Regions from separate parts of the Bacillus sp. WC2507 genome, predicted to be linked through region 1. Evidence: riboswitches for the same ligand, from Rfam matches in the RefSeq annotation. Region 1 holds a riboswitch; the other holds the start of a gene.

Region 1 (5,747 bases):
ATCGGAGTGAAATAACTAAATGCTGCAAACGTACCACCAATAATGAACATACTTGTTACGTACGCTGCCCAAAGATGAATATCCTTAAATCGCAGAAGTTCGTCTTTCCAATTTAATTGCTCTTTATTTGAAGATGATGGTAACAACCGTTGAATCATAAGCCCTGATACTAGCACAAGAACAGAAACAGCCCCAAAACTAATACGCCAGCCAAAAGATTGGGAAATAACGGTTGTTATAGGTAAACCTAATACAGTTGCGAACATTAAACCTGCAAGTACAATTGATGCAGCTTTTCCCCTTGAATCAGAGTGAACCAATGTCGCAGAAAAGGAAATCGCAACTCCAAAAGCTGAAGCTGAAGCAATACCAGTTATAATACGTGAAATCATCATAATATCATAGTTCCAAGCAATAGCTCCGAGCGATTGACCAATTAAAAATACGAACATTAAAAACAATAATGCTTGTTTGCTGCGCATTCGTAAGAGGATTGCAGTTAAAATGGGGCCTCCTATTACCATTGCTCCTGCATAAGCTGAAATTAAATACCCAATAGATGATACAGAAACCTGGAATGCAAGAGCAAGTTCATTCATCATACCTGCAACCATAAATTCTGATGTAGTCATACAAAAGATTGCTAAAGCTAATAAATAAATAATCGATGGCATAAAAACACTCCTTATTCATTATTGTAATGATTGGTACAAAAATAGTGCGAAAAAAGAGCGCACTAAGCGCCACAAATAGACTCTATTGTTCCTTTGATAACTTGTTCAGACAACACCCGATTTTGCATCGATACATTAAGAACACGGAATCCGTAATAACTGCTTAAAAGCAGACTAGCTAATTCCTCAGCTGATTGCTTCTTTGAAATTTCACCTGTTTGCAATCCTTCCTCCATCACTGTTACAATAGCTTGTTTAAGAAGTTCAACATGCTTCGAGAAAATTTCTTGTACCATTAAATCGTTTTTAGCACGTTCTATACTGGCATTAATCAATAAACATCCTTTTTGATCAACATTCTGAAAGTCTTCTTTCAATGCCCATTCAAAAAAATTACTTAATCGTTCTTTAACTGGAATTGGAGTATGTAACAATTTCCTTTGTTCCTTAATCCCAATTTCATGGTAGCGTTCTAATACTTGTTTATACAGTTCATGTTTACTACCGAAAGTATTGTACAAACTTCCTTTTCCAAGTCCTGTATCACTGCATAAATCTTGTGTAGAACACCCTTCATATCCTCTTAACCAAAATGTTTTCATTGCAACATCTACAATTGAGGAATAATCAAACTCTCGAGGTCTGCCGCGTTTATTCACCCGTATCCTCCTCTCATTTTAAAGATAACATGAATAGAATACCCTTTTTGTACCACGCGGTCAATAATTTTGTTTTATTGTTACTGTAAAATAAAATTTGACTATGTTAGATTACGAATAATTAAAAATAGCCCCCTTATTCAAGTTGTCTAGCGAAAAAATCACGTTTTAATAGGCTTCTTTAGCATGCCTACCTTTCTATAAATTACTAGCTATGAAACAAGGATCGTTTCATAACTAGTAATTTACTTGATTAGCTTGATGGGTATGGCGTAGTGCCCCTATAAACAAAATCCTCCAGAAACATCTAAAATCTGCCCCGTTACCCAGCGGCTATCAGAAGAAGCAAGAAATGCTACTGCATCTGCAATATCTTCAACTTGCCCTATTCGTCCGAACACAGATGAATTCGTAGCAAAATTTCGTATTTCCGGATTATCTAGCAATTTCGCATTTATATCTGTCTTCGTATATCCAGGCATAATTGTATTCACTGTTATGCCTCTTTCTCCAAGATGTTTAGCTAGAGGAAGTGTCATCGTATTTAGTGCACCTTTACTTAAACCATATGCAATGGACCCTGTAAAACCAAGTCTTACTTCAGCTGATGAAATGTTAATAACTCGCCCCTCCGCTCGTAATAACGGTAATGTTTGCTGAATTAAGAAGAACGGTGCTTTCATATTTACAGACATAATTTCATCAAAAACTTCTTCTGTCGTATTTTCAATTGTTCCTTGTGTACCTATCCCTGCATTGTTTACTAAAATATCAATCTCTGATGTACCAACTCTTATTTGTAATTCATTCTTCAATTGTTCTACTATCTTTTTGACACCATCAATTGAATTGAAATCCGCTTCAATTAAGAATGCCTTTCCTCCATTAGATTCAATCTCACTAATTGTTTCATCTGCAGCTGCTTTATTTCGGCCGTAGTGAATCGCAACTAATGCACCGTCGTTTGCTAATCTCATCGCAATCGCACGGCCAATGCCGCGACTCGCTCCTGTTACTAACGCTACTTTCCCATCAAGATTCTTCATTTTTTCCATCCTTCCTAAATTTCCGTTTAATAAAGTGAAACTTTAATCAGCCCTCACCAATCGGGCGTTTACGAGCAGTTAATGTGAGATAAATTCTATACTTATATTTTCATGCAAAAACCAATCATTTTAAATATAGATTTATAGGTAATTTAGTTCGTTTACTTATGATATTATAGTTATAATTTGTAATTTACTTTAGAAAATATAACAAGGAGGCTACACAATGCAAAACGCAGTAAAACTGGATGAAATCGATCATAAAATTATGAACTTGTTATATGAAAATGCGAGAATTTCCGTTTCAGAAATAGGACGGATCATATCCATGACGCAGCCTGCTGTAAAAGAGCGTATTAATAAACTTGAGGATCAAGGTGTTATAGCGGCTTACCGAACGAAATTTGAGCCTTCTAAAATTAATAAGAACATTCAAGCATTCATCATGTTTAAAACGAGCCAATGCTCTGATTTTATCCAATATTGTAATGCCGCTCCTGAAGTAATAGATTTATATCGAATTAGCGGGGAGTTTAATTATATGATGAAGGTCATGAGCGATTCGATGGATTCTCTCGCTACATTTTTAGACTCTTTAATGCGATTCGGATTATCATCTCCTTTAATTGTTTTAAAAAGTGAGTTTGAGGAGAAATTGTCGTTCTGATAAAGGAATAAGAGAATTGACATCTCAATGTGAAAATGAACACTTTATTTAAATTGACAGGCACCAGCTTTCCCAAAAAAGAAAAAGGAGTGGATCATCCACTCCTTTTAATCACCTACCCCTGATTCCTCTGCGCTTCTCTAAACTCCTCCTTCACCTTCTCTAACAACCCTTCTTCTGTAATTAATCGATACGCTGTATTCGCTAATGCTTTTGCGGATGTAATTAATGCTTTGTCTCCTAGTTCTGAACGTGCTGCTTCTCTAAATTCATTCGTATGTGCAATTAAGTCGTCTGGGCCGATTTTGATGTACGGGTGAATGGTCGGTACGACTTGACTTACGTTCCCTGCGTCTGTTGAACCAATGCCAAATCTTTCTTTACGGTTTACATCTTCACCTTGTAATTCTAGTTCTTCAGCTACAACGTCATTAAATGTTTTTGTTACGAGTAGTTCATCGATTTCATTTTGGAATTGATGAATTTTTACTTTTGTGCCTGTTGCTAATGCTGCTCCCTGTGCGATATTTCTTACTTTTTCTGTTACTTCTGCACATCTTTTTCTCGTTGCTGCACGGATGAAGAACCTTGCTGCTGCGTAGTCTGGAATAATATTCGGCGCTTTTCCGCCCTCAGTAATCACGCCATGAATTTTCACATCTGACGGAAGTTGTTGGCGAAGTGCGTTAATACTGTTGTACAGCTGGATGATCGCATCTAATGCGTTAATTCCTTCTTCTGGTGAAGCTGCGGCATGAGCTGTTTTTCCGTAAAAATGAAAATCAAGTGGATCGACTGCTAGTGAAGGACTCGTTGTCGCTGTCTTTCCGCTCGGATGAATCATAAGCGCCGCATCAATGTTTTTGAATAGACCTGCCTTTACATAACTCGCTTTTGCACTACCATTTGGTCCTCCTTCTTCAGCTGGAGTACCAAACACGACAACTTCCCCGCCAATTTCTTCAAGCGTCTCTGATAATGCGATTGCTGCCGCAACACTAATTGTTCCGATTAAATTGTGACCACACGCATGACCAAGTCCTGGTAAAGCATCATACTCAGCTAAAAATGCGATGACTGGTCCTTGTTTCCCTGAACTTTTTCGCGCGATAAAACCTGTTTCATGTCCAGCAATATTGTGCTGCAACTGGAATCCTGCACTCCCTAGCAATAAACTCAACGTTCTTGATGCATAAAACTCTTGATTACCAATCTCCGGATTCGCATGAATATCGTGACTTGTTTCTATGTACTTTTCCTTATTTCTTTCTATACTCTCTTCAATTGTTTTTCTTTGTGACGTTACTCCTGTCGCTCCCATTTTTCTTCCTCCTTTTATTTTCACGTAAAAAAGCCTCTTTCTAAAAGATAGAAAGAGGCTTCTGTATATACAATCAAAATGAGCTTCTTTCTTATCTTTCAAGTTACCTTGCTGGAATTGGCACAGTATTCATAACGAATCCGCTGCCGAGGTATCATAGGGCCAGTCCCTCCACCTCTCGTGATAAGAATTTTCATAAAATTATATTAAATTACATTTATTCTAAGTTCATTCCAATTAAAAGTCAAGGAATTCCTATCCGAATTTACCGAATATCTAAAAATCCTTTTAATACACCAATTGTTTCTGGTGCTTGTAATCTTGCACATACGTACGGAAATTCCGTACTACCTTCAAATATCATTTGAGATGTGAGCGGTGCGCCTGCCCAGAAGATTTCATCATCAATTACGATAAACGGGAATGCTTTATTTTGTCTTTGTAACTTTACATTTTTCAACGGAACTGGTCCATCACTATAAACTGTTATTTGTGCATTTGTACGCATTAACGCTTGCCATACTCGTTTATCTACTTGTTTCGTACTTGGCAGTGAAATAATAATTTTTCGTTTTGCGGCTAAAATATCTTTCAATAGTCCTTTCGGCTCTTCAAGATTCATTTCCATAAACCAACGTAAACGTTTCGAAATTTTCCGTTCCCACAATTGTCTTGATGTCGTACGATCATACACATCTCCGTGTCGTTCTATATGAGCTGTTAATTGTGATAACGCTTGTTTTCTCGATAAGTTTTTACGCATATAATGGCAATCTGATAATTGAATGAACTTCCCTCTCGCCCTTGTCACTGCAACGTTGACGAGGCGATGGTTTTTATGGTCAAAGAATAACACGCCAGGTCGTTCTTGCGGATAACTATCAACCGTATCAAAAATCATCATATCTCTTTCAGACCCTTGAAACTTATGAACCGTCGCCGCTAAAACTGGTATGTTTTGATATTTCGTTCTCTGCAACATTTCTCTCATACACGTTGATAAAAAGCGGGATTGTGCCCTGTAAGGTGTAACAACACCAATCGATTGAACACCATCTAACAGCCCGATTAACATCATTTGCATCGCTACTAAACCAGACATAATATTAAAACGAGAACCAGAAGCAGCGTCTTTTAAAGAAAATGCTCCCATTGAGCTCGTATCAAATAAAACACTTGCCTCATTTGCGAACGGTTGCAATTGCGCAAGTTCTTTACGTTCTGAAACAGACGGATGATCGTATACTCTATTTTTATAAATAAATGAGTTTGTAAACTTCGATATATCCGCATGCATACGTCTTTGTTCCTGCAGCATAAAGAGGTTTGGATGTGCCTCTGATTTATTTACAGTATCAACAATCCCGGCATGATAAAACA
Region 2 (5,747 bases), 2.2 Mb from region 1:
AGCGATTGGATCTATAGGGATAATGGAAGCTATAGCATATCCGATACTAGATCCAGCAAATATAATCGGGAAAATATGCCCGCCACGCCAACCTGTATTTAAACAAACAGCAGTAATACATAATTTTAAAATCCCTGAAAGAAGTAGTACCCAGAAGGATAAATGGCTCCATTCAACGACTAAATCTTTTAATTGATGTTCTCCGGAGAATAACGTGTACGGGAGAAAAGTTCCTGTAATTCCTAATAAAATACCACCGATAATTCCAAGTGATAGTTTATATTCTTTTAAGGGATGGATTAATTTCTCTAATGTGAATTCTAATTTGAAATAAAAGAATCCAACTATAGCACCAATACTAGCAAGTGGTAGAAAGGCAATCCATTCATTAAGAGATAGGGAACCCTCCCCAAAATCAACGATAAAGGATCCACGATTATCGAATTTACTAAGTAATAAATAAACGGAAAAACCAGCGAAAGTGGTAGCTAAATATACAATTGCTTTTTTTCCTTTAGAAAATTCGTTAATTTGCTCACCCTCATTTTCATTTGGAGCTAAATAACCGAATAATGGCGCGTTAAAAATTACACTTAAAGTAGCACCGATTCCAACCTCTGTTAGTTCATTCATTCCTTTTAAGGCGAATGTAAAGCGATCGCCTACCCATGTACAAAGTCCACCGATAATTCCAACAAGTGCTGCTTCGGGACCTAAGCTAGCTCCAAATATTAAAACGATAATCGCAGTTAAAGTAGCTTTATGTACAAAACGGTATTCAATTCTACCTGTTTTTTTATATTCACCCATTACTTCCGGCATAAGACGTGGATATGTGCCGAAGTATTTTTGGGTTAAACCAACGAGAATCCCACCGATAGTTGTTACACAAATAGTGTAATAAGGGGGAGAAGAGAAAATAGTAGGTAAGTATCCCCAAATAAAGTGAATGCCGATATTTATTGTAACTAAAAATAACCAGACTGTTGCTCCTACTATAGAGCCTAAAAGAATGCCGTATAGGACGAGCATATAGTGCATGTCTTTTGTATTTGTCATGTGATACCTCCGTTATGTAAGTTTTAATGTCGAAAGGATTAAATATACTACTGCGAAATGAGATGAATATGTATAGTATCTTTTTGAGAGGTTGGCTTATTCAATATATTGAGGTCTCGTGAGAATTTGGAATGTATACAGTTAAACTACGTATTTAATTCTATATATTAATCGGGGGTTTTAAAAGGTCTTTTTCAAATGAATATGGAATATATTTCTTTTGTTATGCATGTAAACTTATTTGTAATTAATTTTGAACATTCAGAAAAACCAATTGACATTAGGAAATTATTGCTATAAAATCAACGGTAATTGCATAGTCTTATCAAGAAAAGGTGGAGGGACAGGCCCGATGAAACCTTGGCAACAGCCGTATAACGGAATTGTGCCAAATCCTGCAGGTAATAATCCTGAAAGATAAGAAAGAGCCTTTAGAGCGTGTTTTCAAACTGCTCCTTTCTTGTTTTCAGGAAAGGAGCAGTTTTTTTATTTTGTATAAAAGAAAGGAGAATGAGAGATGGGAGAATCATGGGGAAAAGGAACAATTTGTGTGCAAGGTGGCTATACACCAAAGAATGGTGAACCGCGTGTTTTACCGCTTTATCAAAGTACAACGTATAAATACGATACTTCGGATGATTTAGCGGCGCTATTTAATTTAGAGGCAGAAGGATATATCTACACGCGTATTGGAAATCCTACTTTAGCTGCATTTGAGCAAAAGTTAGCGGATTTAGAGGGTGGTGTAGGAGCTGTTGCAACGGCTTCTGGGCAGGCTGCTATTATGCTTGCCGTTTTAAATATTTGTAGTAGCGGAGACCACTTGCTTTGTTCTTCAACAGTTTATGGCGGAACGTTTAATTTATTTGGAGTGAGTTTGCGTAAGCTTGGTATTGATGTTACGTTCTTTAATCCGAATTTAACTGCTGATGAAATTGTGGCCCTTGCTAATGATAAGACGAAACTTGTTTATGCAGAATCGTTAGGAAATCCAGCGATGAATGTTCTAAATTTCAAAGAATTTTCAGATGCAGCGAAAGAGTTGGAAGTACCTTTTATCGTGGATAATACATTAGCAACTCCTTATTTATGCCAAGCATTTGAACATGGAGCAAATATTATCGTTCATTCTACGACGAAATATATTGATGGTCATGCAAGTTCTTTAGGTGGCATTGTTATTGACGGAGGGAACTTCGATTGGACAAATGGGAAATATCCTGAACTTGTTGAACCGGATCCAAGTTATCACGGCGTAAGTTACGTTCAAAATTTTGGTGCAGCAGCTTATATTGTGAAGGCACGTGTTCAATTATTAAGAGACTACGGAAACTGTATGAGCCCATTCAATGCGTATATTAGCAATATCGGCTTAGAAACGCTGCATTTAAGAATGGAGCGTCATAGTGAAAATGCTCTCGCAGTTGCTAAGTGGCTTGCTAACCATGAACGTATTGAATGGGTGAATTATCCGGGATTAGATAGTAATGAAAATTACTCGTTAGCACAAACGTATTTGAAGAAAGGTGCTAGTGGTGTTTTAACATTCGGCATTAAAGGGGGATTAGAAGCAGCGAAAGAATTTATCGCAAATGTAAAACTAGCAACTCTCGTAACGCATGTAGCTGATGCGCGAACTTGCGTCATACATCCTGCTAGCACAACGCATAGACAATTAAGTGCTGAGGATCAGCGTTTAGCTGGCGTCACATCAGATTTAATTCGTTTATCGGTCGGTATAGAAGATGTTTCTGATATTATTGCAGATTTAGAAGCAGCGCTAGTCGGAGGCAAAGAACATGCCGATCATAATTGATAAAGATTTACCAGCTCGCAAAGTGTTGCAGAAGGAAAATATTTTTGTAATGACGAAGGAGCGAGCAGAAACACAAGATATCCGGGCATTGAAAATTGCTATATTAAATTTAATGCCTACAAAGCAAGAAACAGAGGCGCAATTACTTCGTTTAATTGGCAACACACCGTTGCAATTAGATGTTCATTTGCTTCATATGGAATCGCATTTGTCCCGTAATGTAGCACAGGAACATTTAACGAGTTTCTATAAAACATTTCGTGATATTGAGAATGAGAAATTTGATGGACTTATTATTACGGGAGCACCAGTTGAAACTCTTTCTTTTGAAGAAGTAGATTATTGGGAAGAGCTTAAACGTATTATGGAGTATTCAAAAGAGAATGTAACATCTACGCTTCATATTTGCTGGGGGGCACAGGCTGGTTTATATCATCATTACGGCGTTCCAAAGTATCCTCTTAAGGAAAAAATGTTCGGTGTATTTGAACATGAAGTCCGTGAGCAACATGTGAAATTGTTACAAGGGTTTGATGAATTGTTTTTCGCCCCGCATTCTCGTCATACAGAAGTACGAGAGAGTGATATTAGAGAGGTGAAAGAATTAACATTATTAGCAAACTCTGAGGAAGCGGGTGTGCACCTTGTTATTGGGCAAGAAGGAAGACAAGTGTTTGCGCTCGGGCATAGTGAATATAGTTGTGATACGTTAAAGCAAGAATATGAACGGGACCGCCAAAAAGGGTTAAATATTGATGTGCCGAAAAATTATTTTAAGCATAATAATCCAAATGAGAAACCACTTGTAAGGTGGAGGAGCCATGGGAATCTATTATTCTCTAATTGGCTGAATTATTACGTGTATCAAGAAACCCCTTATGTACTATAAAAAGATTGTGTAACACGTGGTAACGTTTTCTTTGTAAAGATCAGCTTATATTTTTCCGAATGTTCAAAAAACATTGTTTTTCAGATTTTTTACTCATATAATTTCATCTAAACACAATTTTTGAGGGGTGGACAGTATTATGAAAGAAATTCAAGTTGGTTTATTAGGTCTTGGGACAGTTGGTAGTGGTGTAGTTCGTATCATTACAGATCATCAAGAGCGACTTATACACCAAGTAGGTTGTCCTGTAAAAGTAACGAAAGTACTAGTACAAAATATTGAAAAAGAGAGAGAGGTAGAGGTACCTTCTACTCTATTAACACAAGATGCAAATGAAATTTTAGATAATCCAAATATTGACGTTGTCATTGAAGTGATGGGTGGCATTGATGATGCAAAAGTATATATTTTGCAAGCTTTACAAAGTGGGAAGCATGTTGTGACTGCCAATAAAGATTTAATGGCGTTACATGGTGCGGAACTCTTAGCGGTAGCAAAAGATAATAAAGCTGATTTGTTTTATGAAGCAAGTGTAGCTGGAGGGATTCCGATTTTACGAAGTATCGTAGAAGGACTTTCTTCCGATCTTATTACGAAAGTAATGGGAATTGTAAATGGAACGACAAATTTTATTTTGACGAAAATGTCAGATGAAGGGAGAGCATATAACGACGTGTTAAAAGAAGCTCAGCAACTTGGATTTGCAGAAGCAGATCCAACATCAGATGTGGAAGGTTTAGATGCGGCAAGAAAAATGACAATTTTGGCTACCCTTGGTTTCTCTACAAATGTAGAGCTTGGAGATGTGAAGGTAAAAGGGATTACTTCTATTACAGAGGAAGATATTGAATACAGTAAGAGTTTAGGATACACGATTAAATTAATCGGTCTTGCGAAGCGGGATGGTGAAAAATTAGAGGTTACAGTTGAACCGACGCTACTTCCAAATACACATCCTCTTGCGGCCGTGCAAAATGAATATAACGCTGTATATGTGTACGGTGAAGCGGTCGGGGAAACGATGTTTTATGGACCAGGTGCAGGAAGTTTACCAACAGCAACAGCTGTTGTTTCAGATTTAGTAGCTGTAATGCAAAATATTCGATTAGGTGTAAACGGAAATAGTGCGGTATCCCCGCAGTATAAAAAGGTATTAAAAGAGCCAGACGAAATTGTTGTGAAGAAGTTTTTAAGACTTCATGTAAAAGATGAAATTGGTGTATTTGCAAAAATTACTTCATTGTTCTCTGAGCGTGGTGTTAGTTTTGAAAAGATAATTCAAATGCCGCTTGAAGAGAAAGGAAAAGCTGAAATTGTAATTGTAACGCATCGTGCGTCTCTTGCTGATTACGAGTACATTCTACATACATTGCAAGGGTATGAAGAAATAGATTGTTTGAAAGCAAACTATCGAATTGAAGGGGATGCTAAGTAGTATCTCCTCTAATAAAAAACCTATTAAGCAGCTTGCTTAATAGGTTTTTTTCTATTTAAAATCTGCGTGCCAATTTGAATAAATGCTTGGATAATCCAGCCTGTTGTAAAGGATAAGATGATTGTTCCAAAATAGATAGGTCCATCCAATAAAAAGCTTAATGTTAAAAATAAAAACGCTAATGAAATTTCTGTTCTTCTAAACGTCCACTTCTTTTTCTCAGCAACGGTTAAAACGAAAGCTTCTTGAGGCGCCGCGCAAAGGTTTGTAGAGACGTAAAGACCGATTCCAGCTCCAACAAATAGATTTCCACAAATAAGTGTTATATATTTTGGAAGAGAGCGGATAGCGTCCATAATAGTTGTAATGGAACCAATCCAATCAACAAAAAGCGAAATAAGAACCATCGTCACAATTGTACCAATTGTTATTTGTTTTTTATTCCAAAAGAGTACGATAAGTGTAAATGCAAAATTAATCATGAAAATCCAAAAACCGATACTTATCCCAAAATTTTGATATAGTGCAATAAAGAAGGAATCATAAGG

Evidence for each region. Region 1 has a riboswitch for S-adenosylmethionine ahead of ACUN28_RS13850 (M20 family metallopeptidase). Riboswitches for the same ligand answer to the same signal wherever they lie in the genome.
Region 2: it holds a riboswitch for S-adenosylmethionine, as region 1 does, so the genes downstream of both, ACUN28_RS02050 (bifunctional O-acetylhomoserine aminocarboxypropyltransferase/cysteine synthase) here and ACUN28_RS13850 (M20 family metallopeptidase) in region 1, are expected to answer to the same signal.

Annotation. Positions count from the first base shown of each region.
Region 1 is NZ_JBQXPN010000001.1:2,588,936-2,594,682, reverse strand. It holds gene ACUN28_RS13870 (MFS transporter) at 1-674, opposite strand, end outside; gene ACUN28_RS13865 (TetR/AcrR family transcriptional regulator) at 737-1,333, opposite strand; gene ACUN28_RS13860 (SDR family oxidoreductase) at 1,615-2,379, opposite strand; gene ACUN28_RS13855 (Lrp/AsnC family transcriptional regulator) at 2,606-3,046, shown strand; gene ACUN28_RS13850 (M20 family metallopeptidase) at 3,162-4,367, opposite strand; SAM riboswitch class I at 4,456-4,557, opposite strand; gene ACUN28_RS13845 (AAA domain-containing protein) at 4,633-5,747, opposite strand, start outside.
Region 2 is NZ_JBQXPN010000001.1:371,549-377,295, forward strand. It holds gene ACUN28_RS02045 (chloride channel protein) at 1-1,059, opposite strand, end outside; SAM riboswitch class I at 1,379-1,483, shown strand; gene ACUN28_RS02050 (bifunctional O-acetylhomoserine aminocarboxypropyltransferase/cysteine synthase) at 1,577-2,875, shown strand; gene metA (homoserine O-acetyltransferase MetA) at 2,859-3,764, shown strand; gene ACUN28_RS02060 (homoserine dehydrogenase) at 3,904-5,199, shown strand; gene ACUN28_RS02065 (YczE/YyaS/YitT family protein) at 5,223-5,747, opposite strand, start outside.